Regions from separate parts of the Marinobacterium sp. LSUCC0821 genome, predicted to be linked through region 3. Evidence: predicted binding sites of a transcription regulator. Region 3 holds the regulator's gene; each other region holds the start of a gene.
The links. Region 3 encodes sigma-54, which starts transcription at its own class of promoters, with help from an activator protein. Its sites were predicted from a motif close to TGGCACNNNNNTTGCTNT; they were not measured.

Region 1: glnK (P-II family nitrogen regulator) is a predicted target of sigma-54. The motif match lies at 1,550-1,567, and genes of this name have one in related genera.
Region 2: HH196_RS02510 (ammonium transporter) is a predicted target of sigma-54. The motif match lies at 2,058-2,075, and genes of this name have one in related genera.

The regions. Positions count from the first base shown of each region.
Region 1 covers NZ_CP051666.1:1,756,706-1,759,986, forward strand. Annotated here, with positions in the region: partial or broken gene HH196_RS08485 (YifB family Mg chelatase-like AAA ATPase) at 1-1,056, opposite strand, end outside; gene HH196_RS08490 (accessory factor UbiK family protein) at 1,097-1,291, opposite strand; gene glnK (P-II family nitrogen regulator) at 1,633-1,971, shown strand; gene HH196_RS08500 (ammonium transporter) at 2,007-3,266, shown strand.
Region 2 covers NZ_CP051666.1:487,114-490,394, reverse strand. Annotated here, with positions in the region: gene HH196_RS02515 (peptidylprolyl isomerase) at 94-576, shown strand; gene HH196_RS02510 (ammonium transporter) at 645-1,856, opposite strand; gene rlmKL (bifunctional 23S rRNA (guanine(2069)-N(7))-methyltransferase RlmK/23S rRNA (guanine(2445)-N(2))-methyltransferase RlmL) at 2,107-3,281, opposite strand, start outside.
Region 3 covers NZ_CP051666.1:220,758-224,038, reverse strand. Annotated here, with positions in the region: gene lptA (lipopolysaccharide transport periplasmic protein LptA) at 1-421, shown strand, start outside; gene lptB (LPS export ABC transporter ATP-binding protein) at 418-1,143, shown strand; gene HH196_RS01150 (RNA polymerase factor sigma-54) at 1,182-2,735, shown strand; gene hpf (ribosome hibernation-promoting factor, HPF/YfiA family) at 2,787-3,077, shown strand; gene HH196_RS01140 (PTS sugar transporter subunit IIA) at 3,090-3,281, shown strand, end outside.

The DNA.
Region 1 (3,281 bases), 820 kb from region 3:
AATAGCCACAAGGACAGGGATTCATAGCTGCAATAAGGGCAAAACGAGCAGGATAGCGAACGGTACCTGCCACTCTTGAGATTAGTATCTCACCTGTCTCAAGTGGCTCACGCAGCACCTCAAGAACAGATCGCGGAAACTCAGGCAGCTCATCTAAAAAGAGCACACCTTGATGTGCTAGCGAGATCTCGCCGGGTCTGGGTGAAGAACCGCCCCCCACCATTGCTGTCGAAGATGCACTGTGATGAGGTGAACGAAAGGGACGCACCCCTGCAAAAATACGCTCGATCTCCAGCCCAGCAACAGAGTGGATACTGGCTGCCTCAACACAGGCGGTAAGCTCAAGCGGAGGTAAAATCGTTGGCAGACAGGATGCGAGAAGACTTTTCCGCTTCCAGGCGGCCCGGAAAATAGTAGATTGTGCATTCCCGCCGCTGCCACTTCCAAGGCTCTTCTTGCCAAGGGTTGGCCCCGCACATCACGCAAATCTACAGAGAAGCGCTGTCTACTTGTTTGTCGTTTTTGAGGTTCGGTCTCTAAAAGCTTTGGCTGACTCAACAACTCACACATCTCATAGAGGGTATTGGCTGCTACCACTCGAGTTGCACCCGCAAGCTCAGCTTCCTGAGCATTTAAAGGTGAAATAACTATCCGTCGGCCAAGTTTTTCGCAGGCAAAAGCAGCAGGAAATAGCCCTTTTACCGGGTGAAGCTTGCCATCCAACCCAAGCTCTGCAAACAGCTCTGCTTCATCCAAATGAGTGGTACTGAGTTGGTTTGATGCGATCAAGATGCCTAATGCGATCGCGAGATCGTAGCGCCCTCCCTCTTTAGGTAGGTCGGCGGGTGATAGATTGACGGTTATGCGTCGATGCGGGTAGTCAAAGCCTGCGTTTAAAAGTGCGCTGCGAACACGTTCGCGACTTTCACGAACAGCAGTTTCAGCCATACCGACGATGGCAAAAGAGGGGAGTCCTCCTGAGAGGTGCACCTCTACTCGAACGAGAGGTGCATCAATACCGAGCTGCGCCCGGCTATAAAGTGTAGCCAATGACATGACACCATCCTTGTGTCTATGCAGTTAGGCTTATGTTCGGTTATTTAGCCGATTCTAGCTCCGCCACCTTGGCTTCTAACTGCTCTAATTTTTCACGAGTTCGCTGCAGTACAGCTGACTGAGCATCAAACTCTTCACGTGTTACAAGATCCAGTTTAGCAAAACTTGTCTGAAGCATAGTTTTAATCTGCTGCTGCACCATATCCTGGCCCGGCAGTTCCGCCTTACCTTGCATCAACTGTGTCATTGTTTGGCTAATGGATTCGAATACTTTTGGATCAATCATCTCTCTACTCCAACAATTTTAGACACTATACCAGAGCCCCTTTCTGAAGCTGTAGAGATGCCCCAGAAAAAAGCACCAAGCGACCGCACCAAATTAGTGCGCGCACCATTTTGGTGCTTGGTTTACGCACCAAGTTATGGATTTCCCAATTCACCCTAAGCACAAATAATAACATAAGCTATTGATTTATATATAAATGTAAAAAGTTGGCACGTTAATCGCTAGTAGAGATTCAACGGGAACAAATTTTAGCTCCCCGAAAATATCAGGGTTATCAAGGAGAAATACTGATGAAACTAGTGTCAGCCGTAATTAAGCCTTTCAAGCTTGACGACGTGCGCGAAGCGCTATCTGAGATCGGTGTACAGGGCATCACAGTCACAGAAGTTAAAGGCTTCGGTCGCCAGAAAGGTCACACTGAACTCTACCGCGGTGCAGAGTACGTGGTCGATTTCCTACCTAAAGTTCGACTAGACGCAGCTGTCGCTGACGAGATCGTTGATCAAGTTATCGAGGCAATCACTAATGCAGCACAAACTGGCAAGATCGGCGACGGCAAAATTTTTGTCTCATCCCTTGAACAGGTTGTTCGAATTCGTACCGGCGAAACCGGTAACGACGCACTTTAATTTTTGATTACTGAGCCTGTTTGGAGGGCATAGTTATGGAAGAACTACTCAATACAACAGCTGGAGATGTTACTCAGCTGAAGTACGCACTAGATACTTTCTACTTCCTAGTATGTGGTGCATTGGTTATGTGGATGGCCGGCGGCTTTGCAATGCTGGAAGCGGGTCTTGTTCGTTCAAAGAACACCACTGAAATTCTAACTAAGAACATCGCGCTATACGCTATCGCTTGTATCATGTACTTCGTAAGTGGTTACGCGATCATGTACGGCGGTGAATACTTCCTAAGCGGTATCACTGGCGATGGTTTCACTGGCGCAGAAGAGCCTGCTACTTACGCACCATCTGCTGACTTCTTCTTCCAGGTAGTATTCGTTGCAACTGCAATGTCTATCGTATCTGGTGCTGTTGCAGAGCGCATGAAGCTTTGGTCTTTCCTAGTTTTTGCTGTGGTAATGACTGGTTTCATCTACCCAATGGAAGGTTCTTGGACTTGGGGCGGCAACGCAGTATTCGGCATGTACACACTGGGCGACCTAGGTTTCTCTGACTTTGCAGGTTCTGGCATCGTACACATGGCTGGTGCAGCTGCTGCGCTTGCTGGTGTTCTTCTGCTAGGTGCTCGTAAAGGCAAATACGGTAAGAACGGCGAAATCAACGCGATCCCTGGTGCTAACCTACCAATGGCAACTCTAGGTACATTCATCCTATGGTTGGGTTGGTTCGGCTTCAACGGCGGTTCAGTACTAGCAACTTCTGATGTATCAAACGCTAACTCTGTAGCCGTGGTGTTCATGAACACTAACGCAGCAGCAGCGGGTGGTGCAGTTGCAGCACTAGTCCTAGCTCGGATCCTGTTCGGTAAAGCAGACCTTACAATGGCACTTAACGGTGCGCTTGCAGGTCTTGTAGCAATCACTGCTGAACCTTCAACTCCAACTGCGCTTGAAGCACACATCTTCGGTGCACTAGGTGGTCTTCTGGTTGTCTTCTCTATCCTAACGCTGGATAAGATGAAAATTGACGATCCTGTCGGTGCTATCTCTGTACACGGTGTTGTTGGCTTCCTAGGTCTAATGCTTGTACCAGTAACTAACGACGGTGCTAGCTTCTCTGGTCAGCTTATCGGCGCGGCAACTATCTTTGGTTGGGTGTTTGTATGTAGCTTGATCGTATGGGGCATCATCAAAGCAGTGATGGGTGTACGCGTAAGCGAAGAGGAAGAGTACGAAGGTGTCGATATCTCTGAATGTGGTATGGAAGCGTACCCAGAGTTCGTAACCTCACGTAAGTAAATGCTCATTCTCAAT
Region 2 (3,281 bases), 270 kb from region 3:
GCACTGCAGCATGTGTTTGTTAGCATAGTGACCTCAATTCACGGAGCGCTGCATCTTCACCAGAAATCGCATCTCCATTTACAGGAGAAAAAGATGCAAATCGCTGACAAATCTGTTGTTTCAATTCACTACACCCTAACTAACGTGCTTGGCGAGACTATCGATAGTTCTGTAGGCCAGGAGCCACTTGTCTACCTTCAGGGTGCGCAAAACATCATCGCAGGCCTTGAAGCGGCGCTTGTAGGTAAAACTGTTGGCGATTCACTTCAGGTAACTGTAGAGCCAGCTGAAGGTTACGGTGAGATTCGTGAAGAGCTTATCCAAGAAGTTGATCGCAGCGCATTCCAGGGCGTTGATGAGATCGATGTTGGCATGCAGTTCATGGCACAAACTCCATGGGGCGAGCAGCCAGTGACTGTTATCAAAGTTGAAGGCGAGATGGTTACTCTAGATGGCAACCACCCACTTGCTGGCGAAACACTAAACTTCGACGTTGAAGTAGTTGAAGTTCGTGAAGCTACAACTGAAGAAGTTGAGCACGGTCACGTACACGGTGCAGGCGGCCACCATCATTAAGCACTAGTGCTAAGTTGATATAAAAATGCCGAGCTTAGTGCTCGGCATTTTTGTATGTAGAGTATCGATTAACGATCTTCAGAGGTCGCTTCGATGTGGTGGAAGGTCAAGTCAGCACCACGGAACTCCTGCTCTTCATCCATACGGATACCTGCAACAGCTTTCACAACACCATAGACGATAAAGCCACCGACTAGTGCTACAAGAATACCTGCAAGCGTACCAATAACCTGAGAAGCTAGACTTACGCCACCAAGACCACCGAGGGCTTCAGAACCGAAGATACCTGCAGCGATACCGCCCCAAGCACCACATAGGCCGTGTAGCGGCCACACACCCAGTACGTCGTCGATCTTCCACTTGTTCTGAGCAAGGGTGAACAACCAAACAAAAAGCGCACCAGCGACACCACCAACCACTAGCGCCCCGATTGGGTGTAGCAAGTCAGAACCTGCACAGATAGCAACAAGACCAGCTAGAGGACCGTTATGGATGAAGCCAGGGTCATTTTTGCCAACCAGAGTTGCAGCGATAATACCGCCAACCATAGCCATCAAGCTGTTAACAGCAACTAGACCTGAGATTCCATCAAGAGTCTGCGCAGACATCACGTTGAAACCAAACCAGCCAATACAGAGAATCCAAGCACCCAATGCTAGGAATGGAATGTTTGATGGTGGGAAAGCCTGTACACGATCATTACGGTAGCGACCTTTACGTGCACCGAGTACGAGCACAGCTGCAAGACCTAACCAGCCGCCTACTGCATGAACAACGACAGAACCTGCAAAGTCATGGAAACCAGCACCGAAGCTGCTCTCTAACCAGCCCTGGAAGCCGTAGTTACCGTTCCAGATGATACCTTCGAAAAATGGGTAAACAAACGCTACACAGAGTGCTGCTGCGATAAGCATTGGGTAGAAGCGCGCACGCTCAGCAACACCACCAGAGATGATTGCTGGAATAGCCGCAGCGAAGGTCATTAGGAAGAAGAACTTCACTAGGTCGTAGCCGTTACCCTGTGCAAGCGTAGCTGCGTCAGAGAAGAAAGTTACGTCATACGCAATCCAGTAACCTACGAAGAAGTAGACGACTGCCGAAAAACCGAAGTCGGTCATGATCTTAACAAGTGCGTTCACCTGGTTTTTACGACGGACTGTACCCACTTCTAAGAATGCAAAGCCGGCATGCATCGCAAACACCATGATCGCACCCAAGAGGATGAACAATGTATTAGAGCTCTGGACTAGAGTCTCTACTGCACTATTAATTGATTCCACCAATTTTCTCCTAAAGTTTTTGCACAATGGATGTGCATCAACAAAATTTACGCACCTTTTTGGTGCATTTAGATCTAGTTATAGCCATCTAAAACAAAGCAAGATTAGATAAAATGATCACAAAAACCACATTATAATCAAAGTTTTATTAAGCTTTATTAAAGTTAAAAGCAGCGTTAGCTAAAAACAGTTGCCTAGTAGTTTGCAAGGAGCGTACCAACTTTGGGCACACTCCTCACAAATGCACAGATCAGGAGCGATGACGAATTTCAAAGCAGCAATGAATCTTCTCATTGCGTTTAAAATCTTGATCGATCGTCTTAGGAGTAGTCTCTTTAATATCAAACGCAGAGAGCGCTTCATAGTCGAGCTTAAAGCGACGGTAGTTGTTAGAGAAGATCAGTAGCCCACCCTGCTCTAGCAGTGCCATGGCGCGCTCGACCAACATGACATGGTCACGCTGGACATCGAGAATGTCGCTCATACGTTTAGAGTTTGAGAAGGTCGGTGGATCCATGAAGATCAGATCAAAGGTCTCTGTACGAGGACGATCCAACCACTGAATACAATCAGCCTGAATCAATTTTGCCTTATTCGCTGGGATCTTGTTCAAATCAAAGTTGCGACGTGCCCAATCTAGGTAAGTTGCTGACATATCGACGCTGGTCGTCTCTTTAGCCCCACCCACTGCAGCATGCACGCTTGCAGTTGCTGTGTAACAGAAGAGGTTAAGCACTCGCTTATCTTTAGCCAACCCCTGAATCTTCTTGCGCACGGGGCGGTGATCGAGGAACAGCCCAGTATCCAAGTAATCTCGAAGGTTAACCTCAAATTTACAACCATACTCTGTGACAACAAAGGTCTGACCTTGGCTATCTTCACGCTCGTACTGGTCACTACCCGCTTGGCGTTTACGCTGCTTTAGAGTGATCTTGTCGGTGCTCATCTCAAATACACGACCCGCCACTGCTACCACCTCTTGGAGGCGCTTGAATGATTTAACAGGGTCAACCTTCGCTGGCGGAGCATACTCTTGAATCACGACCTGATCGGCATAACAGTCGATAGCAACGGCATATTCAGGTAGATCAGCATCATAAGCGCGGTAAGCTTCGATCTCTTCTCGCTTAACCCAACGACTCAATTGCTTCAAATTTTTACGGAGACGGTTCTCAAACATCTGAGCCCCATCCGATAGTGCACCAACTTGGTGCGTTTTATTTGACTGGTCGCCAGTCAAGCCTGTATCGCCAGCAGTAGCAGCCTGGGAACTCTCACGCCCCTCTTGCGGGTAGACAGTAAAGAGCAACAGCTGACTTGGTAATGGGCCGTTAAAGAGGCGGTATAGCTTATCAGCGCGTAATCCCATCACTTTGCCAAGTTCAGGGTTAGAGGTGAAAATCGCAGAGCGCCAACCCACAGTTT
Region 3 (3,281 bases):
TATCTATGTCGAAGCTGATGCGGCCTCAATTGATGACGCCAAGGGGATTACGGTTTATACAGGCAGCGTAAAGATCACACAGGGCAGCATGATCTTAAAAGGCGACCGTGTAGAGCTCTACCGTGATGACGCCGGAGACATCAACCAAATTATTTCACTTGGTAAGCCGGCGCACTTCCAGCAACAACCACAACTCGATCAGAAAGTGACCTATGCGACTGGCAATAAGCTGGACTACACCGTCAGCTCACAGTTCCTTGTCATTTCAGATAATGCCAAAGTTACTCAGGGTGCAGATAGTTTTACGGGCGCAAAGATCAATTACGACATGGCTAACGCGAAGGTTAAAGCATTTAGCGACAGCGGTTCGAATAAGCGTGTACAAATGGTTCTGCAGCCACGTTCAGATAAGAAAAAATGAGTTCATTAGAAGCATTAAACCTAGCTAAGAGCTATAAAGGGCGCGCTGTCATCCGAGATGTTTCAGTGCGTGTCGAACGTGGTGAAATTGTCGGCCTTTTAGGCCCAAATGGTGCTGGTAAAACCACCTGTTTCTACATGATCGTAGGACTCATTAGAGCAGACCAGGGAAACATTCGGTTGAATCAAGATGATGTCACCCGCATGCCTATCCATCAACGGGCCGCTCGCGGATTAGGCTATCTTCCTCAAGAGGCGTCGGTATTCAGAAAGTTGAGTGTCTACGACAACTTGATGGCGATCCTTGAGAATCGTAAAGATCTGACAAAAACTGAACGTGATGAGAAAGCTGAAGCATTGCTGCAAGAGTTTCACATCACTCACATCCGCGACAGCAAAGGCATGGTTCTTTCCGGTGGTGAGCGTCGACGCGTTGAGATAGCTCGTGCACTCGCCAACGACCCTGAGTTTATCCTGCTGGACGAGCCATTTGCAGGCGTAGACCCAATATCAGTTAGCGATATCAAACAGACGATACGCCATTTAAAAGAGCGTGGTATCGGGGTACTTATAACAGACCATAACGTCCGTGAGACGCTTGACATATGTGAGCGCGCTTACATTGTCAGTGAGGGAACTATCCTTGCTGAGGGCGCGCCTTCTGTGATCATGGAAAACCGTGCTGTACGTGACGCCTATCTTGGCGAAGATTTCCGTTTATAAGGATGGAAAAGATTGTTTATTTGAGTCATTGTTAAGTCATGAAGCACTCACTTCAATTAAAGATCGGGCAAAGCCTGACCATGACCCCACAATTGCAGCAAGCAATCAAACTGCTGCAACTATCGTCGCTAGAACTCCAAACAGAGATTCAGAATGCCCTCGACAACAACCCGCTGCTAGAGCTTGCAGAGGAAGAGGAGAACGAATCTGTCGAATCAACTGATGATTTTGAGAGTGAGTCAGAGCAATCGATCGATCACTCCGAATCAAATGAGTTCGAATCAGAGTTTGATTCACCTTCATTCAACGACGAGAGTTTACTCTCTGATAATCAGAATGAAGATAGCTCTCAAGAATTTGGAGATGAACAGTGGTCAGATGCGATACCAGAGCATCTAAGCACCGATAGTCAGTGGGATGACACCTACCAGTCGAGCGACTTCAGTAGTCGTGATGATGATTGGATGCCAGGCGATAATGAGAGTGCCGATGAAACGATTCAAGACCACCTCAGCTGGCAGTTAAATTTAACTCGACTCTCTGATATCGATCGCCACGTGGCTGAAATAATCATCGACTCGATTGATGAGCGTGGCTATTTAACAACCGCTCTGGATGAGATCCTTTTGAGCTGCCAAGAGGAGTTACCAGAACTCTTTTTCGAAGTAGAGCTTGATGAGGTCGAAACTGTACTGCATCGTGTTCAGCAGTTTGATCCTCCAGGCGTTGGTGCACGCGACCTATCAGAGTGTTTAAAGATACAACTTCGCCAACTTCCTCAGGATACTCCCTGGCGCGCTGAAGCACTTCGTCTAGTCACTGATTACCTTGACCTATTAGGTGCTAGTGATTTCAAAACACTAGTCCGCCGGTTACGAATCAAAGAGCACGAGCTCACCAGTGTCATTCAATTGATACAAAGTTTAAATCCAACACCTGGCGAACAACTATCCCTTGGCCGAACAGACTACGTTATCCCAGATGTTATCGTTAGAAAGCGTTCTGGTGAGTGGATAGTAATCCTTAACTCTGATGCGGCGCCTGAAATCAGAATCAATGAGACCTACTCCGCCCTCATTAATGAGCACTCTAGTGATGAGGGCCAGCAATTTCTTAGAGATCAACTGCAGGATGCACGTTGGTTTCTAAAAAGCTTGCAGAGCCGAAATGAAACTTTATTAAGAGTATCTAGCGAAATAGTTGCTAGGCAGGTAGAGTTTTTAGATATTGGTGATGAAGGTATGAAGCCTCTCGTGCTTCACGATATAGCTGATGCGGTTGAGATGCACGAGTCGACCATATCTCGTGTGACCACCCAGAAATATATGCTCACCCCGCGTGGTGTTTTTGAGTTGAAGTACTTTTTCTCAAGCCATGTAGGGACTGCAGATGGCGGCGCGGCCTCTTCTACAGCGATTCGTGCCATCATTAAAAAATTAATTTCAGAAGAAAATCCAAGAAAACCTCTAAGTGACAGCAAACTTGCTACACTGCTAGAAGAGGAAGGAGTTAATGTTGCTCGTAGAACAATCGCAAAATATCGCGAAGCACTGAACATTCCACCTTCTAATGAACGAAAACGTTTGGTTTAATTGAGGTGGGCGGCCTCATTTTCTACCCCGCCCTGGACGAGGAGAAGTCATATGCAGATCAACATCACTGGCCATCACGTGGACCTGACTGAATCTCTCAGTGAATACGTTCGCACGAAGTTCGACAAACTTGAACGACACTTCGACAACATTCAGAACGTACAAGTAACACTGAGCGTTGAGAAGCAAGGTAAAAAAGCTGAAGCGGATGTACACCTAGCGGGTGGACAGATAGTCGCATCAGATGAGAATGACGATATGTATGCAGCTATCGACAACCTAGTTGATAAACTGGATCGACAAATTATTCGTCACAAAGAAAAAATGAAATCACACAAATAATCGACCAAAACAATGCAACTACGTGAACTACTGACCACAGACGCTATCGCATGTCGCGAGTCTGTAAACAGTAAGAAACGCGTTCTACAGGTGGCCAGCTCCAAGCTGGCCACTTCCGTTGGAGGCGTTACTGAAGATGAAATTTTTACCGGCCTACTCAATCGTGAACGACTTGGAAGCACAGGAATAGGATCAGGTGTTGGA